DNA from 2 places in the Shewanella sp. M-Br genome. Region 2 is predicted to be linked to the other one. Evidence: riboswitches for the same ligand, from Rfam matches in the RefSeq annotation. Region 2 holds a riboswitch; the other holds the start of a gene.
The links. A riboswitch is a leader RNA that binds a small molecule or an ion and turns the genes downstream of it on or off. The one in region 2 is predicted to bind thiamine pyrophosphate.
Positions count from the first base shown of each region.

Region 1: another riboswitch for thiamine pyrophosphate. It lies ahead of AAA952_RS06170 (TonB-dependent receptor); the one in region 2 lies ahead of thiC (phosphomethylpyrimidine synthase ThiC).

Region 1 covers NZ_BJBV01000006.1:15,320-19,757, reverse strand. The annotation lists gene tsgA (MFS transporter TsgA) at 1-566, shown strand, start outside; gene AAA952_RS06175 (Crp/Fnr family transcriptional regulator) at 634-1,314, opposite strand; TPP riboswitch at 1,512-1,650, shown strand; gene AAA952_RS06170 (TonB-dependent receptor) at 1,705-3,924, shown strand; gene AAA952_RS06165 (hypothetical protein) at 4,022-4,282, shown strand; gene pnuC (nicotinamide riboside transporter PnuC) at 4,329-4,438, shown strand, end outside.
Region 2 covers NZ_BJBV01000005.1:214,046-218,483, reverse strand. The annotation lists gene trhA (PAQR family membrane homeostasis protein TrhA) at 1-655, opposite strand, end outside; partial or broken gene AAA952_RS06000 (hypothetical protein) at 1,163-2,547, shown strand; TPP riboswitch at 2,715-2,813, shown strand; gene thiC (phosphomethylpyrimidine synthase ThiC) at 3,014-4,438, shown strand, end outside.

The DNA of each region.
Region 1 (4,438 bases), on a different contig from region 2:
TTATTAGTGGAGGTATTGGTTTATTTTTAGGAATGCTGGCTTTATATACTTTTTTAACTTGGGCACCTTTATTTGTAAAACAAAAATTTGATATTCCGTTTGAAGATGCCGGTAATATTATTACCCAGTATTGGTCCGCTGCGCTAATTGGGGCGTTAATTTCGACTGTGATTGTGACTCGTGTAAAAATTCACCATTTCTTAGTCGGTATTATTGCTTTAGCTATGGTGATCACCGCTGCCATTGTCAGTACCAATAATCTTAATTGGATAGCTTATTTAACCTATGGTTATGGTTTTGTGTGTGCTGCTCTTTATAATGCATTTATTGCTTATGGCGTGTCTTTTGTAAAAAAAGCTAGCAGCAAAAATGTGTCATATATTCTTATTAGCGGAAGTGCAGGGGCGATGTTTAGCCCAGCCATCAGTTCTTTCTTTGAACGTATTATCGGATTACAAACAGTGATGTATGTGATACCTCTGCTTTACGCAGCGATATTTATGCTATTGATCGTTTCAAGTCGGATGAAATCGGCTATGGAACAACACTCGCCATCGGTAAGTTAATTTACCTGTGCATCCATCCCACACTCGGTTGTTAAATTAAGTCGAGTGTGGGTTATGTTGAAAGCGGTTATATACCTGCTTCAACAAATTTCTTGAGTGCGTTGAGATCACAAATCCGAATGCCATCTTTTTTCCGCTCAATTAAGCCTCGTTCCTCAAGATTTTGTAGTGCCCGACGGTAGACTCGGTCGGTAGTACCAAATCGTTCAGCCTCTAAATAGCGTTTACTAAAGCCATCTACGGGCAAGTCATTTAAGTATTCATGATAAATATCAAATGCCACGTTATAACTGATGGGATAGAGCAGTCGCCGAGTAAAAATATCCACTGTGTCTTGGTAGTCAATCGCAATTGCACTAGCAAAAAATAGCGCGAGTTGAGGGTGTTGACCGAGGCAATGTTGTAGTTTTTCAGCGCTAATCAACATGATTTCTAAGGGTTCACTGGCAATAATGTCTAGTTGACAATGGTACTGGGTGAAGAACTCCATTTCGCCAAACAGCTGTGAATCACAATCAATAGTACCTAATTGAAAACACCGACCATTTCTCGCGGTATGGCCGAGTGATACGCGACCTTGCTTCACCAATACAAGTGATGCCATCGCTTCCCCCTGCATCATGAGGTGAGCGCCTTTTTTGAGCATTTTTATATCGCTGATACAGCTAAGTACAACCGCTTCAATAAGTGGATAGTCTTGCTCCCATCGCTGGCTATAACGTCCTTTCGATAAAGGTTTTAGCTGCATCGACTATGATCCTCTTACTGTGTTCGAAATTGCGACCTTCTATAGCATTATCATGATAGGCGGTCAAATGGACGAAAGGATTTAGGCGGCTACTAAAGATATTTTCATCATACGAACTGAAGGGCAGTGGTTTTCGCGACATTTAATTGAATCGCAGAGATAAGAGTGCCCACTTTTTATTTCCGTCATGTATACTAGGCGCCGCCAAGGGGTGTTTGTTGTGCATTAATGTTACTCTGATTTTAACGTTAACGGCTGCAAACTGAGATGTCATCTGACGAACCCTTAGAACCTGATCCGGCTAATACCGGCGTAGGAATGGGCCAATCAACAGCACACTTCTGAATCGCTTATTCGTTGCCGGATCTCAAACATTATATTTGAGGTCCTATGTCAAACCGTAAAACGTCAAACCATCAATCTCCATTCTCAACCGTATCGCCAAGCTTATTTTTAACCCGAGCGCCGCTGGCGTTAGCCATCGCCGCAGCGCTGAGCCCCCCTGTTTTTGCACAAACCGACGCTATCGATAAACCCGATCCCAGCACTGAGATGGAAGTCATGGTGGTGACGGCGGATTTTCGCAGTTCAAGCTTAGAAAAAATGCCCTCCAGCATTACCGTTATCGACAGTCAAAAAATTCAAGATGAAAGTGCGCAACACTTTGAAGATCTGCTTAATTCTATCGCCAATTTTAACTGGTCAGGTGGAAGCTCTCGGCCGAAATATTTTCAAATTCGCGGTGTAGGGGAGCAGGAACAATACCAAGGCGCACCTAATTCTTCCGTGGGTTACATCATAGATGATATCGATTTATCCGGTATTGGTATGGTGTCGAGCATGTACGATCTACAACAGGTCGAAGTGTTACGTGGACCACAGGGCACACGTTATGGCGCGAATGCTTTAGCGGGACTGATTTATCTGAAAAGTAACGATCCAACTGATGTTTTTGAGCATGGCGGCGAAGTGTCGTTAGGCGATGATGATTTGCGCACTTTTAGCGGTTTCAGTTCTGGCCCATTAACGGATTCTGGCAAGCTGCTTTTTCGTGTGTCAATGCAGCAACATCAGCAAAATGGTTACCACGATAACCTGTATTTAGGTCGTGATGATACCAATGGTCGCGATGAATTCAGCGGCCGCGCTAAGCTGCGCTGGTATGCGACAGATGATTTGCAGTTTGATTTAACTGTGCTGCATGCCGATTTTGATAATGGCTATGATGTGTGGAGTTTAACTAATTCACCAACTCAGACAACATCGGATCAACCGGGTGTTGATAGTCAGCGCACCACAGGCGCGGGTTTTAAAGCGACCTATTCTGGCGCAGAAACCTTTGAGCTAACCTCGTTAACCTCTTTTGCCAATACCGATCACCATTACAGTTACGATGGCGATTGGGCTAACTCAGAATATTGGGCCTCTAAGCAATGCAATGATGACAATGGTAATCTGGCGCTGTGTCAATACGATTATTTTTGGGATAAAACAGGTCAGCGTAAAACCGCGTCGCAAGAGTTTCGCCTAAGTTCTACCGAGCAGGGCCGTATTTTTGCAGAGAGTACTGATTGGTTGCTTGGTGTGTATGCCATGAATCTGAAAGAAGATAACCAATTGTATTCTGAATACAATGCTTCGCTAGATGAAGTCTTAGACTCAGAGTATGAGGCGACAAACTATGCACTGTTTGGCCAGCTTGATACGGATTTGGGCTCAAATTATGCTTTATCTGTGGGGCTACGTTTAGAGCGCCGCAACAGCCATTACTCTGATACGAATAACGATAATTTCGACCCGAGCGAAACCATGTGGGGCGGTCATATTGCTGTGAGTAAAGTGCTGAACGACTCACACAATGCTTATATCCGAGTCGCACGCGGTTACAAGGCGGGCGGTTTCAACATGACTTTGCCCGTCGAATTGAACGATAAAAAAGAGTTTAGTACTGAGACGCTCTATAACTATGAAATCGGCCTTAAATCCCATTGGTTAGCGGGACTTATCGATACTAATTTGGCGCTGTTCTATATGGACAGACAAGATCAACAGGTGGCTGCATCACAGCAAGATCCCGATAAACCACAGCGTTTTATCTTGTTCACTGAAAATGCAGGCAGTTCGAATAACTATGGCGCTGAGTTAGATGCAACCTGGTATGCCACGGATAATCTGCAAGTTTACTCAAGCTTAGGTTGGTTAGAAACGGCCTACGGTGACTACCAGTATCAGGATAAATATGGTACTGAGGTGGATTTAACTGGCCGCGATCTGGCCCATTCTCCACATCTTACCTACAGCCTTGGCGGGACTTATCGTGCTAATTCGGGTTGGTTTGCTAACCTGAATCTTAGCGGTAAGAGTGAATTCTATTATTCAGACAGCAATGAATCCCGCTCTGAACCCTACACTATCGTCAATGCCCGCGTAGGTTATGAGGCGAGCGCATGGTCGGCATATTTGTGGGGACGCAATCTGTTTAATGAAGAATACGGTGTGCGTGGCTTCTATTTTGGCAATGAGCCAGATAACGGTTGGGCGGAAAAGCAATATATTCGTTACGGCGATCCGCGTCAGATTGGCGTAACCTTTAACGTTAAGTTTATGTAATAGCTCATTTTAAAGTGAGCATAATCATTTAAGTGTTAACTGAACTGTAGCCCAGTATTTGGGCTACAGCCTTACTTCTGAATATCAAGGAATTAAAATGAAACTGACCGCAGAAATTAGCATGTATCCCTTTAATGAAAATTACCTCGACCCTATCAAGTGGTTTATTGGCCGCGTGGATAGCTATCCCAATATCGAGCGCGTGACTAATGCGATGGCCACTCAAGTGTGCGGTGATTATTTAGATGTGATGACTATGCTGGCGACCGAGATGCAAGCGGCCAATGAGAAGTGGGGCAAGGCGGTATTTGTGTGTAAGTTTATCGGTGGTGAGCTGAATTTAGCCCACAGCGAATAATGATTGACCGCCATGTAAGCGACAAATAGGCAATGAGAACAACACTATGACAGATTTATGGTTAACCTTGGTCGAGAGCGTTAATACGGCCTTTGGTGAAGTCCATGTGATGACCGTATGGGAAGCACTCGCGGTATTGCTGGCGATGGCATATTT
Region 2 (4,438 bases):
AGTGACTCATGGCACCGCCAAGCACGAACAAATGCCAAATGGCATGGTTAAATGGAATGCGTTTCCCGACGTAGAACACAACACCTAAAGTGTAAAATAATCCGCCTAAGATCAATAGATTAAAACCTAACTCCGACATGGCCGCCGTTAAATCGCCCATCACAGTGACACATAGCCAACCCATGGCGAGATACAAGACTAAGCTTAACTTTTTGAATTTGTGAATAAATAGCGTCTTAAATAGGACCCCACCAATCGCAAGCGACCAAATCGCTGTTAAAATCACTATCGATTGCGTCCCCTGTAGGCTTATCAGCATCAAAGGTGTGTAAGTTCCTGCAATCAAGCAGTAAATTGCGCAGTGATCGGCGATCTTAAGTTTATGTTTCCAGCCTGAATGGCTAACGCTGTGGTATAAGGTCGAGCATAGAAAAAGCACTATGATGCTCGCACCATAAATGGCAACGCCTGTTAGTTGAATTGGCGTTAGATGATCTTGCCCTTTGAGTAACATCAGTACCAATGCCACTATGCCTGCGATGACGCCTAAGCCATGGGATACGCTATTAGCGATCTCTTCTTTAATACTATACGGCCCAGACTTAGCAGGGTTTTTAGCTGGGTTTTGTTGTTCGATAACACTTTGACTCGACATGGTAGATACACACTCGCAAACGATAATGACTGAGTCTATCAGTTAGGAAAATAAATCACCATATTTAAGCGTACACTTGTAAGCTTAAATTTCATGATTGGCTTCTATTGTTTTCACCTTTTATCTTTTTTACGCCGTCTTGTATTCCCGTCAGCGTATCGCATTGATGATGTTATCCGCTTTAAGACGTAAGAGTTAGCAAGCATTTTCCCATCAATTTAGCGCGATTGTGATCTCAATTCCCAGCCTTATTTGTCTCAACTGACAAGTGTCTTACTAAGCATTAGCGTAAGCACTGCGCTTGTAACGTGTTGCATTCGCGTTGAACTTTACCCTGTTTGCCTCCTCTAATCTGCGTTGAGCACTCGCAAGTAAATGCAATCATTGGATAATTCGTTTTCAATATTCACCAACCTGATATTGGATTGATATTGAATTAGAGTGCAATCGTTCCACGTTAAGCGTCATTGAAATCAATGGATACTATACAAAACCTAAGGATGGATTTTGCCTTTTCAACATCAACCCAAGGCCGCGCCTTTATTGACAGCATCTCCTACAGCGATAGCGATTGGAGATGATGCTGATAGTGCTTTGCTGATTTCGGTCACATCGCCAGAAGGTGAGACTTTTATCGCATTTGATCATCAGCTCGGTGAACTGGATGCTGCTCAAACGCCTGTTTTTACCACTAATGCGGAGCCATTAGCGTTCAATAGCGGTGCAGGCTTTTTAGTCACTGAGCATGACACCCAAGCTATAGACCAAGAGCAAGCCCAAGATTTGGTACTGCAAGAAATCCGTGCTGAACATCAAGATCAAGATAAATTGGTTTCTGAATCTGAATCCAAACCTGAACTGTCTAGGACGATACAAACTAGTGTTCAGGGATTGGGGACGGGATCCGTTTTGCGTGCTCGTCAGCCGTATTTCAAAGGATTCAGTTTGTTATTTTTTGTGCTCTTAGTGCATGCGTGTTTATTTTTACTTATCTGCATTTTGTGGCGCCCGCAGTTAAATCCCTTTGGATTGAAGGAAATAGAAAGCCGTGGCCCTAAAGTGACAGCGATCAAGGCTTACTTTATTTATGCTCCCGCGGTAGAGAAAGCTGAAACCTCGGAGTCCGAAACTGAGATCAAGGCCGAGGATAAGACTGAAGCGACAAGTTTAGTTGAGCCTATACCAGTTCCCACACCTCCAACTCAAGTTAAGCCTCTGCCAATACTTGATAAGGTCATGCCTGAAACAATAGCACCTGAAAAGGCCGTCTCTGAAAAAGTGGAAGCGGAAAAAGTAGAGCAGGGAAAAGTGAAGCCAGATACGGTTAAACCGGACATCAATCAATCGAACCAATCTCAATCAAAGAGAACTCAATCAAGTGCCCAAAGTGAAGTACAGCCCGCTGAAGTGACGGCAAAAAAACAACTAATACGCTTGATACCACAGAATTAAAGCCGCAGCTTGGCGCTAAGAGCTCGCCTGCAGCAGAAGGTGAGAGCACAATAGCGACAAGCTCAAGCATGAGTTTATTCACCCAGCAATATTTTGAACGTCAGCGCGAGCAAGCGCTCGATGCTCTCGTCATTGAACAGGCCGATAAGTTCACCCGGAAATCGAATATGAGTGAAATGAGCCCAGAGATGGAGGTGCTATTTGTCCCTAATGCTGATGATTTCGGTGGCACAACGAGTCTAGATTTACCCTTAGACCCAAATCGTATTGTGCGTAAAGGGGATACTTGTTATCGCGTGGTACAAGTCGGCACTCAAGTTAATCCTAACGCCGAAAATTTAGGTTTTCCCATTAACTGCAGTGGCAAAAAAATCAATCAAGCTATTGATGATGCCATTCAATCTCGATTAAACAAAATGATGCACAAACCCCATAAATAGTGACTTTCTTTTATGATTTATTTTCATTCTAATTATAGTCTTTTTAGTTTAATTTTATTTAATCAATTAAAAACAATTAATTATGAATCTTTATTTTGGATTGGTGGTTAAGATTTTTAATTGCTTTTTCCCTTGTTTGTTGCTGCCGCTTCTGTCTATACTGCGCACTCATCTTGTCGGAGTGCCTCTTGGCTGAGACCGTTTATTCGGGATCCGTTGAACCTGATCAGGTTAAAACCTGCGAAGGAAACAAGCGTAATAACACATATTAAATCGCCAAAATAGACGGCTTGAACACCTGTTAACTCAGCAGTGTTTTAAGACTTAATGTTAGATTTAATTGTTATTGAGCAGGGTAACTCAATTTTCGAAGCCAGTGTTGGCCACAAAAATTGATTGCCGTGTCCAGCTATCAACAACTCAATTCTCCAGACAAGCAACTCCATTTTTTAACGTGAGATTGCTTATGTCCAGTTCAAACCAAAACCCAGCTGTAGCTGCCAATTCGATAGAAATCACAGCGCCAGATTCGACAATCCCTAATAAATCGACAGTGCCTAATAAATCGGCTGAGTCTAGTCAATCAATCGTGCCTAAGGCGCCGAGTCGCCGCGAAACCCGCGCGCAGGCCCAAGCCTTTATCGATACGTTAGCGCCGCTGCAACATCCTAATTCACAAAAGATTTATCTCGAAGGTTCAAGTGCCGATATTCGCGTTGGCATGCGGCAAATCCTGCAGACTGACACCCTTGTCGGCGGTACAGATGATGCGCCTATCATGGAAAAAAATCCGCCAATCCGCGTGTATGATTGCGCTGGACCTTATTCCGATCCTGAGGCCGATATCAATGTGCGTCTAGGCCTTGGAAAATTAAGACAAAACTGGATCCTAGCCCGCAACGATACAGAGCAATTACCCTGCGCGACCTCAGACTTTACCCAACAAAGACTCGCCGATGATGGTTTAGACCATCTGCGTTTTGAGGCGGGCTCGAGTGCAATTGTCCGTCCACGCAGAGCGCTGCAGGGTAAACGAGTCAGCCAATTACACTATGCCCGTCAAGGGATTATCACTCCCGAAATGGAATATGTGGCGATCCGCGAGAACATGGCACTTGCGCAAGTACAGGATGAAATCCTCAATCGTAAAGCCAAGGGCGAAGCTTTTGGTGCCTTAGTCGGCGAACCGATTACCGCCGAATTTGTCCGCGCTGAAGTCGCCCGTGGCCGCGCGATTATTCCGCTGAATATTAACCATCCCGAAGCCGAACCTATGATCATAGGGCGTAACTTTTTGGTGAAAGTGAACGCCAATATCGGTAATTCTGCGGTGACCTCTTCCATCGAGGAAGAAGTGGAAAAGCTCGTCTGGTCAACCCGTTGGGGCGCAGATACGGTCATGGATTTATCCACGGGGCGTTATATCCACGAGACCCGCGAGTGGATCATCCGCAACTCGCCAGTGCCCATTGGCACAGTGCCGATTTATCAAGCGCTGGAGAAAGTGAACGGCGTGGCAGAGGATTTAACCTGGGAAGTGTTCCGCGATACCTTGATTGAACAAGCGGAACAAGGTGTTGATTACTTTACTATTCATGCTGGTGTGCTGCTGCGTTACGTGCCGATGACGGCTAAACGCGTTACTGGGATCGTTTCCCGCGGCGGTTCAATTATGGCCAAATGGTGCCTGAGTCACCACAAGGAAAACTTCCTCTACAGCCATTTTCGTGAAATCTGTGAGCTTTGCGTTGCCTACGATGTATCCCTGTCTTTAGGTGATGGTATGCGTCCAGGCTCAATTGCCGACGCCAATGATGCCGCCCAGTTTGCAGAGCTTGAAACCTTAGGTGAGCTAGTCAAAATCGCATGGGAATACGACGTACAAACCATT